Regions from separate parts of the Micromonospora sp. NBC_01655 genome, predicted to be linked through region 1. Evidence: riboswitches for the same ligand, from Rfam matches in the RefSeq annotation. Region 1 holds a riboswitch; each other region holds the start of a gene.
The links. A riboswitch is a leader RNA that binds a small molecule or an ion and turns the genes downstream of it on or off. The one in region 1 is predicted to bind cobalamin.

Region 1 (6,553 bases):
TCCGGGCGTCGATCAGTGGCAGCAGCCCCGCGCCGTACGCGCCGGGCTTGGAGCCGAAGATCCGGGCGGTGGAGCGCCGCTCGTCGCCGTGCTCGGCCAGGTCGGCGGCGACGTGCGCGGCGACGTAGTTGCCCTCGGCGGGCTCGTCGAGCGCGGCGACCCGGCGGACCGCGTCGTCGATCAGGGTCACCACGTGCGGGAACGCGTCGCGGAAGAACCCGGAGATGCGGACGGTGACGTCGACCCGGGGGCGGCCCAGCTCCGCCAGCGGCACCACCTCGACGCCGGTGACCCGCCGGGAACGGTCGTCCCAGGTGGGGCGGCACCCGAGCAGGGCGAGCACCTCGGCGATGTCGTCGCCCTGGGTGCGCATCGCGCTGGTGCCCCAGACGGTGAGCCCGACCGAACGCGGGTAGCCTCCGGTGTCGGCGACGTGCCGGGCCAGCAGCGAGTCCGCCAGGGCCACGCCGACGTCCCAGGCGTTGCGGGACGGGATGGCCTTCGGGTCGACGGAGTAGAAGTTCCGGCCGGTGGGCAGCACGTTGACCAGGCCCCGGGTGGGCGAGCCGGACGGCCCGGGCGGGACGAACCGGCCGTCGAGCGCGGCGAGCACCCGGTCGATCTCGTCGGTGGTCCGGTCGAGGCGGGGCACCACCTCGCGGGCGGCGAAGCGCAACACGTCGGCGGCGTCCGGGACGCTGCGGCCGACGACCTCCGCGACGATGGCGTCGACCTTGCCGGCGTCCCAGCCGAGGGTCTCCATGCCGACGACGAGCCGGCGGGCCAGCCCCTCGATCAGGTCGACGGCGTCGGCGGCGGTGCCGGCCGGGCCGTCGACCGCCTCGGTGAGCGCCGCCGGCACGGCGATCCGCTCGCCCGGCGCGGCGAGCAACGCCTGCTCGTCGAGGCCGTACGCGGCGGCGAGGGCCTGGCGCAGGCCGGGCAGGGCGCGCACGCCGCCCCACACCTGCGGGGCGCGCAGCACGGCGAGGACCAGGTTGACCCGGGCCTCCCCGGCGGGGGCGCCGCCGAGGACGTGCAGGCCGTCGCGGATCTGCACGTCCTTGACCTCGCACAGGTAGCCGTCGAGGTGCAGCACGAAGTCGTCGAAGTCGTCGGCGGCCGGCATGTCGTCGGTGTGCAGGTCGTGGTGCAGCTCGGCGGCGCGGACCAGGTCCCAGATCTGCGCCCGCACGACCGGCACCTTGACCGGGTCGAGGGCCTGCACCGTGGCGTACTCGTCGAGGAGCTGTTCCAGCTTCGCCAGGTCGCCGTACGTCTCGGCGCGGGCCATCGGCGGGACGAGGTGGTCGACGACGACGGCGTGGGCGCGGCGCTTGGCCTGGGTGCCCTCGCCGGGGTCGTTGACGATGAACGGGTACACCAGCGGCAGGTCGCCGAGGACGGCGTCCGGGGCGCAGTCGGCGGCCAGTCCGAGCCCCTTGCCGGGCAGCCACTCCAGGGTGCCGTGCTTGCCCAGGTGCACCACGGCGTCCGCGCCGAACCCGCCGTCGACGGCGGGCGCGGCCAGCCACCGGTACGCGGCCAGGTAGTGGTGGCTGGGCGGCAGGTCCGGGTCGTGGTAGATGGCGATCGGGTTCTCGCCGAAGCCGCGCGGCGGCTGGATCATCAGCAGCACGTTGCCCAGCCGCAGCCCGGCCAGCACGACGTGCCCGTCGTCGGTGTACAGCTCGCCCGGCGGCTCCCCCCAGTGCGCCACGATCCGCTCACGCAGCCCGGCGGGGAGCCGGTCGAACCAGCGCCGGTACGCCTGCGCGGGCACCCGGGCGTCGGCGGCGGCGAGCTGCTCGGGGGTGAGCCACTCGACGTCGTGCCCGCCGGCGGCGATCAGGGCGTGGATGAGGGCGTCCCCGTCGTCGGGGACGGGCCGGTCGCCGAGGTGGTAGCCGGCGTCGGCGAGGGCGGCGAGCAGCCGCACCGCCGAGGCGGGGGTGTCCAGACCGACGGCGTTGCCGACCCGGGAGTGCTTCGTCGGGTACGAGCTGAGCACCACGGCGACCCGCTTGTCGGCGTTGGGCACGTGCCGCAGCCGGGCCTGGCGCACCGCGATCCCGGCGACCCGGGCGGCCCGCTCCGGGTCGGGCTCGTAGACCGACAGCCCGTCGGCGTCGATCCGCTTGAACGAGAACGGCACGGTGACGATCCGGCCGTCGAACTCGGGGATGGCCACCTGCATCGCGGCGTCCAGCGGGGACAATCCGGCGTCGCTGCCGGCCCACTGGTCACGGGTGCTGGTCAGGCAGAGCGCCTGCACGACGGGCACGTCCAGGGCGGCGAGCGCGCCGACGTCCCAGGCGTCCTCGTCGCCCCCGCCGGAGGCGTCGGCGGCGACCGTGCCGCCGGCGGCGAGCACGGTGACGACCAGGGCGTCGCAGCGGGCGAACAGGTCCAGGGGCCCGGTGCCGGCGGCCAGCCCGCGCAGCGAGCCGCAGAAGATCGGCAACGGGGTCCCGCCGGCCGCGTCGACGGCGTGGGCGAGGGCGTCGACGAAGGCGGTGTTCCCGGCCAGGGCGTGCGCCCGGTAGAACACGATGCCGACGACCGGCCGGCCGGGCGTCGGGGGGCGGTCGCCGTGGATCCCGTACGCCGGGGTGGGGGCGGGCGGGGCGAAACCCTCGCCGGTGAGCAGCACCGTGTCGGAGAGGAACCGGGCCAGCTCGGCGAGGTTCTCCGGCCCGCCCTCGACCAGGTAGGACAGCGCCTGGGTGGCCGCGCCGGAGGCCACCGTGGAGGCCGCCATCAGCTCCGCGTCGGGCACCGCCTCGCCACCGAGGGCCACCGCCGGCACGCCGGAGGCGAGCACCGCGGCGAGGCCGTCCGGCCACGCCTGCCGGCCGCCGAGCAGCCGTACGACGGCCAGGTCGACGCCGTCGAGCAGCGCCGGCACCGCGTCGGCGGCGACCCGCGCGGGGTTGGCCAGCCGGTAGTCGGCGCCGCTGGCCCGGGCGGCGAGCAGGTCGGTGTCGGCGGTGGACAGCAGCAGGATGCGCACGAGATGCTCCGGACAGTGACGCCCGGGGTGGCGGTTCGGCCGTTCCGGGCAGCGGGTGGGCGCGGGCTCAGCGGGCACGGCGGGCCGGGAGCCGGTTCATCGGCGACGGCCGGTGAGCCGGGGGCGCGGCAGGGTACGCGCTGCGGGAGATCAGCGGTGCGCGGCGCCGGGATCCCCGGCGGACGGCGCGGCGGGCAGCACGCGGACGCCCGGCGGCGCGGCGCGGCGACGCCCGACGGTCGGCCCGGCGGTGAGCGCCCGGGCGCCGGGCCGAGCCGGCGGGGCGGCCAGGTGGGCGGCGGCCAGCCGGGCGACGCGGCGGCCGGCCGCTCCGGCGGCGGGTGGTCGGCCGGCGCCCGGCGCGGCGGCGCGGCGGCCGGCGGGCGCGGTGCCCCGCGCCGACCTATGGCGACGATGGTCGTCGATGTGCGAGACGCGACGCGTCATCGGGTCCTCCTCGGGTGTCCACGCCCTGGGGTCGTCCCGACGGCCGAAGTATCCTGGCTTCCGGATCGACGCTCACCCCCGGCCTTCCAACCGCAGACACACGGCCGTGGCGCTCGAGGGGGGATCGCTCCCCGGTGACAGTGGCGGGACCGCGCCGGAATCGCACCGGCTTCCTTCACTGCCGTCAGGCCGCGAATGCTGCCACACCGGCCCACTGCCGGTCAACGCCGCCCCTCCCGTCACCGGACACCCCCGACGCATTGACATATGTCAATTCTTATTCCCCTCGGCGGAATGCCTTTGAGTGGCGTCGGTCCATGGCTGTCGTCGGTTCTGCGGCGCGTTCACCGCCCTGCCCCCCGACCGGTCCGCCCGGCCCGCGCCGGGTGCCGGGCGGGCCGGGCCGCCGGTCGCCGACGGGCCGCCGGACAGGGGCGCTGACCTGCTGTTTCCACCCGGACTCGGCAGGCGTCGGGCGACGCGGGCGACACCGCCGGCGGCCGGCCGCGACGGTGGCAAGGCACCGTCCGGCGTCGATCGGCGCGCAATGCCGGGACCCACCCGATCGGCGTGGGCCGGCCCGCCGGTCCGGCGCGGCTCCGCACCGGCGAGGCGGGCCCGGCACCCCCCGGGACGACGCCGACGAGCCCGGCGGTGTGATCGCCGACGCGCGGCGGGGGTTCCGGGTCCCGACGGGGCGGGTGCCTGCCCGCCGGGCCGGGTCCGGGTTCAGCGCGCCCGACGCTCCGGGTGCGCCCGGTTCCAGGCCCGCATCCGCTCCGGGTACCCGGTGCGCGCGGCCTCGTACAGCGGCACCGCGTGCCGCCGGGCGATCTTCGCCGCCGCCCGGGGCGAACCGGTCCGCCGCCGGATCCACTCCCCGTCGTGGGCGATCGCCATCACGGTGGTGTCGGTCGCGGTGGTCTCCGGCTCGAGGTAGAACTCCACCCCCCGGCGGCTGGCCACGAACGCCTCCAGGGCGGCGAGGTCGTCCGGGGTCGCCTCCCGGTCGAGTTTCGTCGGGGTCCCGTCGACGGCGCGCTGTCGCCGGCTGAACCAGCCCATGCCCGGCTCCTCTCCTCGGCGTCCCCCCAGTGGAGCACCCCCGCCTGGCAACCTGCTGGGCGCGGGGTGGGAGGAACCTGACCACGGGGCCGGTGGGCCACCCCGCGCCCGGTGACGGCGTGGCGGGCGACGACCGCGGCCCGGCGGCGGGAGCGGCGGTACGACGGCCGCCCGGCGCCCTCCGGCACCGGGCCGCACCCCACGGGGCGAGCCGGGGCGGATCAGCCGGTGGGCCGCGAGCCGGCCAGCGGCCGGGTCACCGGGACCAGGGCGAGCGCGGGCAGCAGCAGGAGCGGCACCACGATCAGGGCGCGCAGCGTGCCCACCTGGTCGCCGAGCAGGCCGAGCAGCGGCGGACCGCCGAGGAACGCGGAGTAGCCGATCACCCCGACGACGCTGACCCGGGCCGGCGCCCGGTCCTCGTCGTCCGCGGCGGCGCTCAGCCCCACCGGGAAGCCGAGCGACGCGCCGAGACCCCACAGCGCGACCCCGACGATCGCGACCGGCCCGGAGCCCGCCAGCACCGCGAGGGTGGCGCCGACCCCCGCGCACAGGATCGTGCCGAGCAGCACCGGCACCCGGCCCCAGCGGTCGAGCGCCACCGTTCCGGCGGTGCGGCCGATGGTCATGCCGACCACGAAGACGCCGAAGACGGCGGCCCCGGCGGCCTCGCTCAGCCCGTACCCGTCGACGAACGCCACCGCCAGCCAGTCGTTGGCGCTGCCCTCGGTGAACGCCATCACCAGCACCAGCAGGCCGATGAGCAGGGTGCGCGGCTCCCGCCAGGCGGCGAGCAGCGAGCCGCGGCGCGCGGCGGCGTCGTCGCGGGCGGACGCCGGGTCGGCGTCACGGGCGGCCAGGAAGGAACGGGCCCCGAGCAGGGTGCCGGCGAGCACGACCGCCGCCAGCACCGTCAGGTGCGCGGCGATCGGCACCCCGACCCGGGCGGCCCCCGCGCCGAGGCCCGCGCCGGCCACCGAGCCGAGGCTCCACGCCGCGTGGAACCGAGGCAGGATCGTCCGGCCCAGCCGCCGTTCGACGGCCGTCCCCTCGATGTTCATCGCCACGTCGCAGGTGCCGGAGCCGTAGCCGAAGAGGAACAGGCCGACGGCGACGCCGGGCAGGAACCCGGCGAACCCGGCGGACATCCCGGCCACCGTCATCCCGCCCGCCACCAGCAGGACGCTGACCGCCACCGTCCGGGTCGCGCCGAGGCGCTGGGTGACCAGCCCGGCGGTCGGCATCGCCAGCAGCGCGCCCACGGACATGGCGAGCAGCAGCAGCCCGAGCCGCCCCGCGCTGAGGTCCAGCGCCTCGCGGACCGCCGGCACCCGGGAGAACCAGGAGGCGACCGCGAGGCCGTTGAGGGCGAACACGGCCGCGACGCCGTTGCGGGCGGCCAGGACCGGGCGGGGCACGCCGGCCGGCGCGTTGCCCGGATCGGCGGTCGGGGCGTCGGCGGTGCTGCTCACGGGGGTGGTTTCCTCTCCGGCGTGGGGACGTCGTCCGACTATTGGACATCCCGGTACGACAGCACCACCTGTCGACCCCACCCCTTACCGCGATCCGGACCGGTTAACCGGCGGCGGACCGGGTACCCGCCCCGGCAGCGACCGACGCGAGGCGGTGAGGACGACGTGACCGAGCCCGCCCTGCCGCACCGGGAGCCGGCGCAGGACCACCGGCACGGACGGCTGGCCGCCCGACCGGCCCCGCCGACCGGCCGGGCCCGGCGGGGGCTGACCCCGGTGACCGGTCCCGGGGGCGAGCCCCGGGCACTGGTGTACGCCCCGGACGACGCCGACGAGCGGCCGTACCGGTTGGTGCTGCTGCTGCACGGCGCCGGCGGCTCGGCCCGGCAGGGCCTGGACCTGCTGCTGCCGCTGGCCGACGCGCACCACCTGCTGCTCGTCGCGCCGCAGGCCACCGCGTCGACGTGGGACCTGATCGCCGAGGGCTTCGGGCCGGACGTACGCCGGATCGACGAACTGCTGGAGAGCGTCCTGTCCGCCCACCCGGTCGCCGACG
Region 2 (6,553 bases), 550 kb from region 1:
CCAGGGATGCCGGCCAGCCTGTGTCTCGTTGACGCCGGAGCCGACTGGACGGTCGATCCCGCCCGACTGGCCAGTCCCGCGCGCAACACGCCCTTCTCCGGTCACCGATTCGGATGCCGGGTGGTCGCCACCATGATCGACGGCAGGCTCGCCTGGTCCACCGGCGATGTAGTGCTCAGCAAGGACTGTGTGGATTTCCGTCCTTGACCACGTCAACCGGCGCTGTTGCGTTGGCGGATCGGTGGACGAACTGAGCCGCGTGGCCGTGCCATCGCCGCGGTCACCCGATCGGCTTTCCGATGTGATCAATGCCCGCTCCCCATGACACGACCGCTCTTGTTGCAAGATACTGGCAACAGCCAAATGGCGGCAACATCATCGGAGGACACCTGATGGCGGTCTACACCCTGCCCGACATGCCCTACGACTACGGCGCCCTGGAGCCGGCCATGTCCGGACAGATCCTGGAGCTGCACCACGACAAGCACCACGCCGCGTACGTCAAGGGCGCCAACGACGGCCTCGAGCAGCTCGCCGAGGCCCGCGCCAAGGGCGACTTCGGCACGCTCGTCGGCCTGGAGAAGACGTTCGCGTTCAACCTGTCCGGACACGTCCTGCACTCGATCTTCTGGAACAACCTGTCTCCGGACGGCGGCGACCGACCCGACGGCGAGCTCGCCGCGGCGATCGACGAGCACTTCGGCTCCTTCGACGCCTTCGCCGGACAGCTGTCGGCGGCGACGAAGGGCGTGCAGGGCTCCGGCTGGGGTGTCCTGGCCTGGGAACCGCTCGGTCAGCGGCTGATCGTGGAGCAGGTGTATGACCACCACGGCAACGTCGGTCAGGGCTCCACCCCGCTGCTGGTCTTCGACGCCTGGGAACACGCCTACTACCTGCAGTACAAGAACGTGCGGCCGGACTACGTGGACCGGCTGTGGAACCTGGTCAACTGGCCAGACGTGATCGCCCGGTTCGACGCCGCCCGCGCCGCGAGCCCGAAGATCTGACCCGGGTGAGCGCACCCACCCCCGCCGCGGCGGAGCTGGTCCAACGCGCCGCCGGGGTCATCGCGGCCACCCACCGCGGTGACCTCGCCGGTGCCGAGGAACTCCTCGCCGCGTTCCCCGGCGAGCAGGCCAAGACCCTTGGCTTCTACCTGCTCGCTGACCTTGCGCTCGGCCTGGTCCGGGCCGGCAGCGGGCAGTCCATGGACGACCTGGTCCGGGAGCTGTCCCTGCTCGTCGCGGTCACCGCAGGTCAACCACCACCCGCCGGGAGCTGACCGCGGGGTCCTCGTCGCCGCTCGCCGACCACGAGGACCCCGCCCGCGGTCATGCACGGGGGTGACGGCGCGGACCACGCCGTGCCGGCGGGACGACGATCGCGGCGACATGGCCGGCCAGCGCGGCCACGGACAGTCCAACCACGCCTTAGCCCCCCTCGACGCCGTCGAGCAGCGCCCGCCGCAGGGCAAGCCGGTGCTCCCGGCGGATCTGCGCCTCGCGGTAGCGGCACCGGTCGCCATCGGTCTCGGGTAGCAGCGGGGGCACGGTGCGCGGCTGACCGTCGTCGTCGACGGCGACCATGACCAGGTGGGCGGTGGCCACGTCGGTGGGTGGTACCGCCCGGTCCCAGCGGTCGGCGGTGACCTTGACCGCCACCTCCATCGAGCTGCGACCGGCCCAGGTGATCCGGGCATCGACGTGAACGACGTCGCCGACCCGGACCGCACGGAGGAAGGCGGTCTCGTCGATGGCGGCGGTGACCGCCGGCCCGTCGGAGTGCCGGGCGGCAACCACTCCGGCGACGGAGTCGATGAGGTTGAGTATCCGGCCTCCGTGCACGGTGCCCATCAGGTTGGTGTGGTGCTGGTCCATGATCTGCGACAGGATCAGGTGCGACGCCGACGGCGGTCGGCCGGCGGTCATGGTGGTGTCGTGCACAGCGGTAGTCCGTCCCTCGAACCCACGCCGCCGAGACACGGACACGCTGTCGAGGGCCCGCCCGCGTCGGGGCGCGGCGGGTCACCCGCCCAGCCCTCCCGCGAGGCCGACGGCAGCGCACACGGGTTGTGTACGCGGCACGGGCAGGTCTTCGGACTCGTGGGCACGACCGGGGTCACCGGTCTCCTACTGGCCGTCGCTTCCCGGGCCGGTGGCCCAGTGCTGATGACGGCGGTCGTTCCCACTCACCGCTGCGGGGCAGTCCCGGACTTCCACCGGGTTCCCTCTTACGACGCTCGGCCGAGTCCGGCCGGGCGAACCAGCGCCGTCCCGCAGCGTATCCCGCCGCCGGTCACGTCTCGGGCGGCGGCGGGGCCGGCTGTGAGGTAGCTCCCTCGCCCCATCTCCTGCACTTCTCGCCCGTCGGTGCCGCTGCCGGCTGGGTCGTAACTGGCCCCACCTCTTGGGTGTTGGGGTGGTCGTGACGGTCTAGAGTGGCCCTGCCTGAGCGGTGTCCTCGTCGTTGAGGATCCTCCGTTGACGTTGATGGGAGGGCCCGGGATGGGGTCCAGGGCGGGTTTGTTCGCGAACACCCGTGCAGGCGGGGCGGCAGGTCACCGTGCAGATGCCGTTGATCGAAGGAGGGTCACGGCAGCCGGAACGCTGACGCAGCTCGACGGATCTTGCCGTGGACCCGTGGCGGAGGTGGTCTGATGACGTCGCGCTTCGATGACGTCGCGCTTCGCGCCCCCGTCGATCCTGCGCTCGCCCGTGCGGAGGGCCGCGAACTGGTACGTCACGAGGGCGGACGTTCCGGCGAGGCCGCGGCCGGAGGTTGGATCGTGTTCCAGAGCGCCGTACTTGTGGTCGGTGCGGGGGCGTTGGCCGCCCTGTGCGTGCTGATGGTGCAGCTTATGTTCGGTGCGCCCGGCGCCGATGCCACGACGGTGGTGATCGCGGGTCTCATGGTGGTTCCGCTCGCCGTGATGCGGATCCGGGGTGTCGTCCGGGGTCGTCGGGCCTCGGAGGTCGGCTGGTACCGGCTGAGGCGTTTCACCGAGGCGAATGGGATGTCCTACACAGCCGTCGAGAAGGATCCGGTTCGACCGGCGGCTTTGTTCCGCGTCGGATCGTTGCGGGTCGCGGGTGATCTGGTGACCGGGACTGCGCATCGTCCGTTCGAGGTCGCGAACTACGCCTATTCCACCTGGACGGGGTCGACGCGCATGCCGCACACGGCCTGCTACGTCATGTTCACCGTGCGGACAGCGTTGCCGCCGATGACGCTGGTGACCGCCGCGCGAGATGTCCCGTCGTGCGCATGGGGGGTACCGCCATCGCACCGGCCGCTGGTGATGGGCGGCTCGTTCGACGTGCATTTCCAGGTACTTTGCGCACCGCAGGATGACGACGCCGTCCGGAGGCTGCTCACCCCCGCGGTGCAGGAGACGCTCGTCGAGCTCGCGGGGAACTGCGACGTCGAGATCGTCGACGGCCGCGTCTTCTTCATCGCGCGTTGGGCGCTGCCGAACACGGCTCCCGCATTCTGGGAGTGGATCGAGGACCTCGCCGCGCTGGTGGACGAGCAACTGGACCGACAGGGCGGTTCTGCCGTGCCGGGCAGGCGAGTCGCGGACGAAGCACGTCGATCGCGCAGAGCAACGCTGTTCGCGAGGACGAGGCTGCGCGGAATTGCGGTCGTCGGCTGTCTGATCCCGTTGCTGTTCGGAGTCGTCGCGGCGGTATTGACCAGCGCGATAATGCGGTAGGCCGCGATCAACACTATGACCCGCCGCCTCGTTCACACCCGCAACCAACTCGCCGCCACCACCTGAGAACCGTCGCTACAGTAAAGCTGGCTCCCCGACCAGCGGCCGTCGGTTGTGCTCGGCGCAAGCGCAGGCGCGGCGCGAAACCTCAGTACCAGTAGTAGCTCCAGTTTCCTTGGCAGTCGGACTCGAATGCTTCCCGGCTCTCGAGAGCGATGTTGACCGGGATGATCCTGGTTGACCCGAACTCGTCCTCTTCGGCGATGAGGGCGCGGAGTTGTCGTTCCCACTCATACCATCGCGGTGTCCGCTGCAGTTGCACAACCTGAGCCGCAGTGTGGACGAACACGGAGACGCTGTGAAGATCCGCGTTCACGGCGACGGTCCAGACGCTGGCTCCCCAGTCATCGCGGGACTGGTCCCACCGCTCCTGCGGTATCGCCGCCATGACGCGTGTCGTGGCCTCCTCATCGAAGCACCCCAGCCCGCCCAGAATCGGATCAGTTATGTACTCGATGCAGCCAAGTGCTGCGATGCGCCGGGCCCGCGAACCTGGAAGGTTCCCCACCCGCAACGCCCGTGCCGTGAACTGCCGCCACCGCCACGGACCAAACTCGGCAACGATCTGATCGAAGACCGCGTCCGCCCGCAGGCGGCGTTCATGGTCGAGTGCCGCGCCACGTACCCAGGCGGTTATGGTCGGAACCTCCACGCCCGGGACTCCGTGGCCGGCCACGGAGTTCATGGACCCGCAGGTAAGGGCAACAACGGGCTGACCGAGCCGAGCCTCGAGCGCCTCGAGCGCCGGGCGAAGTTCCGCGTCACCGGCCGTCTGTCCTCGGAGGACATTCGCAACCTCCTCGAACTCGTCGTCTTCCTCCGCGCTCACACCAGCATTCTGCCGCACCAGACATCGCTGTGTGACTGCCTTACCCGGTCGTTGGGTACCGCGCCACGTCGCTTGACCTACCGGCGTGGCTCAGGACGCGACGACGGGCGTGAAGCTGACCGGCAGTTCGTCCAGGCCCCGGAGCATGCCAGGCCAGCGCCGCACCTCCTCCAGCGGCTTGGCCAGCGCGAGATCGGGCAGCCGGCGCAGCACCGTACCGAGCGCGATGGTGGCCTGCTGGCGGGCCAGCGCCTGGCCCAGGCAGTGGTGCATGCCGTGCCCGAAGCTCAGGTGCGGGTTCCGGTTGCGGGCCAGGTCCACCACCTCCGGCCGCGGGAACTGCGCCGGGTCGCGGTTGGCGGCGGCCAGCGACACCACGACCATCTCGCCCGCGGGGATCCGGACCCCGCCGAACTCCACCTCCTCCTTGGTGAACCGGGCCACGCCGCGGGTCACCGGACCGTTGAGCCGCAGTAGTTCCTCGATGGCGGGCGGCAGCAGCGCGGAGTCCCGGCGCACCGCGTCGGCGAGACCGGGGTCGCGCAGCATGGCCACGATCGCCGAGCCGATGAAGCAAACCGTGGTCTCGTGACCGGAGAGCAGCAACATGATCGCCATGGCGACGACCTCGGTGTCGGTCAGCCGCTCCGCGGCGTGCGCCTGGGTGAGCGCCGACAGCAGGTCGTCGCCCGGCTCGGCCCGCTTGGCGGGCACCAACTCCTCGAAGTAGCGGGTCATCTCGGCGCGGGCCGCGTCCGCCCGGCGCAGCGTGTCCGGGTCGGCGGGTGGCATGGCCAGGCCGACGCTCCAGCCGCGGAACAGCCGGTGGTCCTGGTACGGGACCCCGAGCAGCCGGCAGATCACCGCGATGGGCAGCGGGAAGGCGAGGTCGTTGACCAGGTCGGCCCGTCCGGTGGGCGCCACGGCGTCGAGCAGCCCGTCGGTGAGCTCCTGGATCTGTGGTTTGAGCTGCTCCACCAGCCGGGCGGTGAAGCCCCGCGCGACGACGCCCCGCAACCGGGTGTGGTCGGGCGGGTCCACCGACAGCATGCTCCAGGCCAGTACGTTCGCCCGCCGCCGCTGCTCGGCGGGGCCGGGCAGGACGGAGGCCCCGTATTCGAGGCTGTTGCTCAACCGGGGGTCGTTCAGCGCGGCGACGGCCTCGGCGTACCCGGTGACCAGCCAGACGGGCACGGCGCCGCGCAACCGGACCCGCTGGACCCGTCCGCTCGCGCGGATCGCCTCCAGCAGGGCGTACGGATCCTCCTGCTGGGAGAAGTCCTTCGGGATGTCGAACCTGGCGGGGGCGACGGTCACGGGAGCGCTCCTTCGCTGACGGCGTGGCGGATGGTCGCCGGTCGAACCCATTCGGTGAGCAGGCGGCCGTCCCGGACCCGGAACCGGACGCTGGGGCGGGGCGAGGCGGTGTCGACGACGAGCGTCCGCTCCTCCGTCCAGCCTTCCAACCGGAACTCCGACCGGCCGATGTGCACCAGCGCGAACGTCGGATCGCCCGCCAGCACCAGGACCGGCCGTCCCTGGTCGACCTCGATGCGGCCCGGCACGTCGGGCCGGGCCTCGTCCAGCGGGTCCTCCTCGGACCACCGCGAAAAGTCGGCGGGCACCGGGAACTCGCAGCCCAGCCCGGCCAGGTCGGCGGCCCGCAGCGGCACCGGGTCGGTGGCCAGCAGGACGTCCGGCCAGGGCAGCCGGTCCAGGTACGCCTCCGGGAACAGGTCCAGCAGCGACCGGGTCACCAGGCAGTCGATCACCAGGTGGACGCGCGGTTCGGGTCCGGTGTTGCGCACGTAGTGCGGCCGGTCGAAGTCGCCGAACCACAGGCGGCCCACGTCCCAGTGGTACGGCGTCGACTCGATGACCAACTCCGCGCCGGGATTGGTGATCACCGGTACGTGCAGCCGCAGCACGCCCCACGGGTATCCGCACTTGCC
Region 3 (6,553 bases), 440 kb from region 1:
TGTCCTGGCCCGACCGTGCAGGACCAGCACGGTCTCGCCGGGCCCGGCCTCGCGCTGTCCTGGGCGACACCGCCGCCCAGGACAGCGACAGCAGTCAGCGGATCAGAACTCGTCGTCGAAGCTGACGCTCCCGGTCACGCCCACCTGGTACGCCGAGACGCGCCGTTCGAAGAAGTTCGACAGCTCCTGGACGTCCTGCAACTCCATGAACGCGAACGGGTTGCGGCTGCCGTAGAGCGGATCGATGCCGAGTTGGGCGAGCCGGCGGTCGGCGACGTGCTGAAGGTACTCGCGCATGTCGCCCAGGGACATCCCGCTGACGCCCTGTTCGAGCAGGTCGGCGGCGAACTGCACCTCGCATTCGACGGCCTCGGCCAACATGTCCCTGACCTGCTGGACCATGGTGTCGTCGAAGAGGTCGGGTTCTTCGGCGCGGACGGTGTCGACGACGTCGAAGGCGAACGCCATGTGCATCGACTCGTCGCGGAAGACCCAGTTGGTGCCGGACGCGAGGCCCTGCAACACGCCGCGGGAGCGCAGGAAGTACACGTACGCGAAGGCGCCGTAGAAGAACAGGCCCTCGATACAGGCGGCGAAGCAGATCAAATTGAGCAGGAACATCCTGCGGTCGTCGCGGGTCTTCAACTCGCGTAGTTCGAAGATCGAGTCGATCCACCTGAAGCAGAACTCGGCCTTGCGGGCGATCGACGGGATGTTCTCGACGGCGGCGAAGGCTTCGAAGCGTTCCTGCTCGTCGGGGACGTAGGTGTCGAGCAGGTTCAGGTAGAACTGGACGTGCACGGCTTCTTCGAACAGTTGCCGGGAGAGGTAGAGCCGGCCCTCGGGGGAGTTGATGTGCTGGTAGAGGTTGAGTACCAGGTTGTTGGCGACGATCGTGTCGCCGGTGGCGAAGAACGCGACCAGCCGGGACACCAGGTGCTGCTCGGCCGGGGAGAGCCTGGCCAGGTCGGCGAGGTCGGCGTGCAGGTCGACCTCCTCGACGGTCCAGGTGTTCCTGATGGCGTCCTTGAACCGGTCGAAGAAGTGCGGGTAGCGCATCGGGCGCAGGGTCAGATCCATGCCGGGGTCGAGCAGCAGCTGCCCGGCGGCGTGGGCGTCGTCGGTCGTGCGGGTTGCGGCAATGGTGGTCACTGGCAGGCCTCACAGCTCTCGGGGTTTTCCAGGGAACAGGCCAGGGCCTCCTCGTCCGACACCACCGGCTTGAGGCCGGCGGCCAGCGGCTTCGTGGCGGCGGGGGCGAGGGAGACGGTGGCCTGCTGGATGCGCGTCGCGGGACGCGAGCGCAGGTAGTACGTGGTCTTGAGCCCGGACTTCCAGGCGTAGAGGTACATCGAGGAGAGCTTGCCGATCGTCGGTGCGCTCAGGAACAGGTTCAGCGACTGCGACTGGTCGATGTACGGCGCGCGGGCGGCGGCCAGGTCGATCAGCGCGCGCTGCGGCAGCTCCCAGGCGGTGCGGAACAGCTCCCGGACGTCGGCGGGCAGGTCGGTGATGCCCTGCACGGAGCCCTCGGCGCGTTTGATCTGCTCGCGGATCGGGGCGGTCCAGAGGCCGCGGGCCTTGAGTTCGCGTACCAGGTAGGTGTTGATCTGCAGGAACTCGCCGGACATGGTCTCGCGCTTGAACAGGTTGGAGACCTGCGGCTCGATGCACTCGTAGCAGCCCGCGATCGACGCGATCGTCGCGGTTGGCGCGATCGCCACCAGCAACGAGTTCCGCAGACCGTGTGCGGCGATCCGGTCCCGCACGGTGGCCCACCGGTCGGTCTGGGTGGGTTCGACACCCCACAGGTCGGGGTGCAGCTCCCCGCGGGCCGCGCGGGTCTCGGCGTACGCGGGATGCGTGCCGAATCGCTCGGCCAGCCCGGTGGAGGTCTCCAGCGCGGTCAGGAAGATCTCCTCCTGTACGCGGGTGGACAGCTCCGTAGCCTCGGCGGAGCCGAACGGGAGCCGCAGCGCGAAGAAGGCGTCCTGCAGGCCCATCAGCCCAAGCCCGACCGGCCGCCAGCGGGGGTTCGAGGCGGCGGCCTGCCCGCTGGGGTAGTAGTTGATGTCGATGACCCGGTCCAGGAACACGACCGCGGTACGCACCGTCTCGCGGAGCCTGTCCCAGTCGACGCCGTCCGCGCCCACGTGCGCGCCGAGGTTGATCGAGCCCAGGTTGCAGACCGCGGTCTCGTCGTCGGAGTTGACCTCAAGGATCTCGGTGCACAGGTTCGACAGGTGGATGGTGTTGCCGGGAGCGCCGGTCTGGTTCGACAGCCGGTTCGACGGGTCCTTGAACGTCATCCAGCCGTTGCCGGTCTGGGCCAGGGTGCGCATCATCCGCCCGTACAGGTCGCGGGCCTTGACGGTCTTGACCGCCTTCTTCTCCGCGACCCGGTAGGCGGCCTCGAATTCCTCGCCGAACAGGTCCGGCAGCTCCGGCGCGTCCGACGGGTCGATGAGCGACCAGTCGGCGTCCGCCTCGACCCGGCGCATGAACTCGTCCGGGATCCAGTTGGCGAGATTGAGGTTGTGGGTGCGGCGCGACTCCTCGCCGGTGTTGTCGCGCAGTTCGAGGAACTCCTCGATGTCCGGGTGCCACGGCTCCAGGTAGACGCAGGCCGCGCCCTTGCGTCGACCACCCTGGTTGACTGCTGCGACCCCCGCGTCGAGGGTCTTGAGGAACGGCACGATCCCGTTCGACCGGCCGTTGGTGCCGCGGATCAGGGCACCCCGCCCGCGTACCCGGGACCAGGAGATGCCGATGCCTCCGGAGAACTTCGACAGCCGAGCCACCTGGTGATAGCGCTCGTAGATCGAGTCCAGCTCGTCGCGCGGCGAGTCCACCAGGAAGCACGACGACATCTGGGTGTGCCGGGTGCCGGAGTTGAACAGCGTCGGCGAGCTGGGCAGGTAGGCCAGCGAGGACATGAGCCGGTAGAAGCCGATCGCCTCGCCGGGGGTCTCGGACAGGCCGCAGGCGACCCGCAGCAGCCAGTACTGCGGCGTCTCCACCACCAGCCGCGACTCCGGATGCCGCAGCAGGTAACGGTCCGCGACGGTCCGTAGGCCGAAGTACTCGAACCGCAGATCCCCGTTGGGATCGACGGCGTCGTCGAGCTTGCGGGCGTTGCGGGCCACGAACGCTGCGGTGTCGTCGCCGATCAGTCCCTGGTCCCAGGCGTGTCGAATCGACTGGCTGAAGCTGGCGATGCCCTGCCCCCGGACCTCCTTGTCCACGTACGCGGCCAGCAGCCGCGCCGCGAGCCTCGAATACTGCGGCTCCTCACCGATCAGCTCGGCGGCGGTCTGGATGGACAGCTTGTCCAGTTCGGCGGTGGTGGCACCGTCGTACAGGCCGCTGATCGTCCTGGTCGCGACCCGTAGCGGGTCCACCTCGTCGAGGTCGGCCACCCACCGCTCGACCGCCCTCACGATCTTGTTGACATCGACCGGCTCGGTGTCACCGTTGCGCTTACGGACCCGCATCGCGTGCCGGCGCTGCTCCGGCACCTCCTGATCGGACGCGGCGATCTGCTGCACAGCCGTCATGTCCCCTCCTCACGCCCTCTCCGCGAGATCGGCGGGCGCGCAGGAGACGCCACCGGTCCCCCCGCACGGTGGTGACGCCGTGGGGACCGGCTAACGGCGTCGGCCGTCCCGCGCGGCCTCCGACCACCGCACACCGGACGGTGTGCGGTGCGCTGGCAGGTCTTCGGACTCGCGGGCACGACCGGACATCCCGGTCTCCTACTGGCCGTCGCTTCCCAGCCCCTCTCGGGTCCAGTGCTTCGTGACGGCGGTCGTTCCCACTCACCGCTGCGGGGCAGCCCCGGACTCACACCGGGTTCCCTCTTGCCTCGACCATGGTGGACCAGTGGTCGAACCAGCTACGAGCAACACCATATATGGGCGTCGTGGCAAATGAACAACACTAGATGGTGTGTCGGGCGTGTCGCACACCTCATGTCACGCTCCGCACTCCAGGCGCTATCCTCCGTGCCGGCGACGAGAGTCCCGCCCCCGCCGCCGGAGGCCCACCCGGGATCGCAACTGCGCACGCACCTCGTCGGCCTCGACGCCACCCACCTCGGTGAAGATGGCCAGCGCCAGTCGGAGCTGCTCGGCGCCGCGTCCGACGTCACCGTGCTGACACAGCATCAGGCCGAGCCGGCGCAGCGCCACCGCTTCCCCGTGTCGGAAGTCGGCGCGGCGCATCGCCTCCACGGCGAGCTTGGCGTAGCTGATCGCCGGGCCGATCTGCCCGTCGCCGAGGCACGCGTCGGCCAGGGTGCCCATCATGCTGCCCCGGTTGCGTTCGTTGACCGGCACGCCGGCGACGGCCAGGCCGCGCCGCAGATAGCGCAGCGCGGAGCGGTAGCGGCCGAGCAGGCACTGCACCTCGCCGAGGTTGCCCAGCGCGTTGGCCTCGATCTCGGGGGCGGCGCTGCGCCGGGCGAGGCGTGCCGCCGCCCGGCAGTAGCGGATCGACTCCTCGTAGCGGCCGGCGAGCCGGTACGCCATGCCGATGTTGCCCTTCGTCGCGGCGCAGGAGCGGCTGTCGCCGAGCCGTTGACGCAGCACCAGGCTGCTCTTGAAGCACTCGGCCGACCGGTCGTACTCGCCGGCCATCCCGTGCAGGACACCGAGCTGGTTGAGCGCTCGGGCCTGGCCTTCGTCGTTGCCGGCGGCGTGGCTGATCTCCAGGCTGCGTCGTAGCAGGCGCGTCGCCTCGTCGGTGCGGTGCAGGTGGAAGTAGGCCACGGCCAGGTCGTGCAGCAGCCCCGCCTGCGCCACCCGGTCGCCCAGCCTCTCGGCTGCGGCGATGCCGGCCCGGTCGACGGTGATCCACTCGCCCACGTGGCCGCGCATCTCGAAGAACAGGAAGAGGCTGTCGGCCAGGTCGACGCCCATCCGCGCGGTGGTTGACGAGCCGGCGGCCTGGACGGCGGCGGCCACCAGGTTCGGTCGTTCGGCCGACAGCCAGGCCAGTGCCTCGTCGGCGTCGCCGAAGTGCGCCGGGCCGGTGATCGCCGGTGCCCGGGTGCCCGGGCGCAGCAGGCCCAACGCGTGCCGGGTCCGCTCCAGGTAGTGGGCGAGCATCCGGTGCACGGCCGCGGCCCGGTCCGGTCCCGGCTCGTGGTCGGCGCGTTCGCCGGCGAAGAGCCGGATCAGGTCGTGCATGGCGTACCGGTTCGCCGTGGGCTCGTCGAGCAGGCGCGCGTCGACCAGTTCGTCGAGCGCGTCGAGCGCGTCCGGTAGGTCCACGTCGAGCAGTGCGGCGGCCACCGCGGAGGTGATGTCCGGTCCGTCGACGGCGCCGATGAGCCCGAACAGCCGGGACGCCAGCGGATGTGTCAGGTGCTGGTAGCTGACCAGGAAGCTGGTGCGTACCGCGATGTCGCCCAGGCGTAGCTCGTGCAGCCGGCGGTGCTTGTCCCGCAGGCGTTCGTCGAGCGTCGCCAGGGTCCAGTTCGGTCTGGCTGCCAGGCGCGCCCCGGCGATCCGGATCGCCAGGGGCAGTCCGCCCAGCCGGCGGACGAGCCGGGCCGCGGTGTCGGCCTCGGCGGTGATCCGGGTGTCGCCGGCGAGCCGGCGGAGCAGTTCGACGGCGTCGGCGTCGTCGAGCACGTCGAGTTCCAGGTGGGTGGCACCGTCGACGTCGGTGAGGTTGCGCCGGGAGGTCACCAGGACCGCGCATCCGTCGCCGGCCGGTATCAGGGGCCGTACCTGGGCGGCGTCGTGTGCGTTGTCGAGCACCAGCAGCAGTCGCCGGTCGGCCAGCAGCGAGCGGAGTGTGGCCGAGGCCTCGGCCAGGTCGGTGGGGACCGCCGTCTCGGCGACGCCGAGCACCCGCAGGAAGCGCCCCAGTGCCTCCAGCGGCGGTACCGGGGCCATACGGGACGTGGCGCCGCGAAGGTCCACGTAGAGCTGTCCGTCGGGGAACGAACGGGCGACCTGGTGCGCCGCCTGCACCGCCAACGCCGACTTGCCGACCCCGGCCGCGCCGCTGACGACGCACAGCGGCATGGGACGTCCCGGCCCGGTGGTCAGCGCGTCACGCAGTGTCGCGAGCGCCCGGTCCCGTCCGACGAGCGTCGCGGCGGTGTGCGGCAACTGCCGGGTGGCCGCACCCGCCGGCCCGGACGCAAGGGTGTCGGTCGAAGCCGGTTTGCCGGCCAGCTCGGCGAGGCGACGCAGCACCGGGCCCGGTTCCAGCTTGAGCTCGTCGGCCAGCGCCCGACGGCACCGCCGGTACGCGTCGACGGCCTCACCGCGCCGGCCGAGGTGGTGCAGCGTCATGACCTGCTGTTCGGCGAAGCGTTCGTGCAGCGGATGCCGCACGACGAGCTCGTCGAGCACGGCCAGCATCTCGTGGTGTCGCCCCAGGTCCAGCTCGACGTCGACGTACTCCTCGTACGCCGTCAGCCGCTGCCGGTCCAGCCAGGCGACGCTGGCGCCCAAGCCTCCCAGGCCCGCCACGTCGGCCAGCGGGGCCCCGCGCCACAGGTCGAGCGCGGACCGGTAGAGCGTGGCGGCCCGCTCGG

Region 2: another riboswitch for cobalamin. It lies ahead of OOK41_RS19700 (acyl-CoA thioesterase); the one in region 1 lies ahead of OOK41_RS17240 (hypothetical protein).
Region 3: another riboswitch for cobalamin. It lies ahead of OOK41_RS15420 (ribonucleoside-diphosphate reductase subunit alpha); the one in region 1 lies ahead of OOK41_RS17240 (hypothetical protein).

What each region holds. Positions count from the first base shown of each region.
Region 1 covers NZ_JAPEQF010000001.1:3,732,374-3,738,926, reverse strand. Annotated here, with positions in the region: gene cobN (cobaltochelatase subunit CobN) at 1-3,013, opposite strand, end outside; gene OOK41_RS17240 (hypothetical protein) at 3,164-3,460, opposite strand; cobalamin riboswitch at 3,507-3,636, opposite strand; gene OOK41_RS17235 (hypothetical protein) at 4,190-4,525, opposite strand; gene OOK41_RS17230 (MFS transporter) at 4,747-5,997, opposite strand; gene OOK41_RS17225 (alpha/beta hydrolase) at 6,163-6,553, shown strand, end outside.
Region 2 covers NZ_JAPEQF010000001.1:4,282,068-4,288,620, reverse strand. Annotated here, with positions in the region: gene OOK41_RS19715 (dihydroorotase) at 1-207, shown strand, start outside; gene OOK41_RS19710 (superoxide dismutase) at 393-1,007, shown strand; gene OOK41_RS19705 (superoxide dismutase) at 1,013-1,282, shown strand; gene OOK41_RS19700 (acyl-CoA thioesterase) at 1,431-1,928, opposite strand; cobalamin riboswitch at 2,068-2,282, opposite strand; gene OOK41_RS19695 (hypothetical protein) at 2,657-3,712, shown strand; gene OOK41_RS19690 (hypothetical protein) at 3,861-4,601, opposite strand; gene OOK41_RS19685 (cytochrome P450) at 4,692-5,918, opposite strand; gene OOK41_RS19680 (aspartyl/asparaginyl beta-hydroxylase domain-containing protein) at 5,915-6,553, opposite strand, start outside.
Region 3 covers NZ_JAPEQF010000001.1:3,291,321-3,297,873, forward strand. Annotated here, with positions in the region: gene OOK41_RS15415 (ribonucleotide-diphosphate reductase subunit beta) at 103-1,080, opposite strand; gene OOK41_RS15420 (ribonucleoside-diphosphate reductase subunit alpha) at 1,149-3,557, opposite strand; cobalamin riboswitch at 3,694-3,911, opposite strand; gene OOK41_RS15425 (BTAD domain-containing putative transcriptional regulator) at 3,996-6,553, opposite strand, start outside.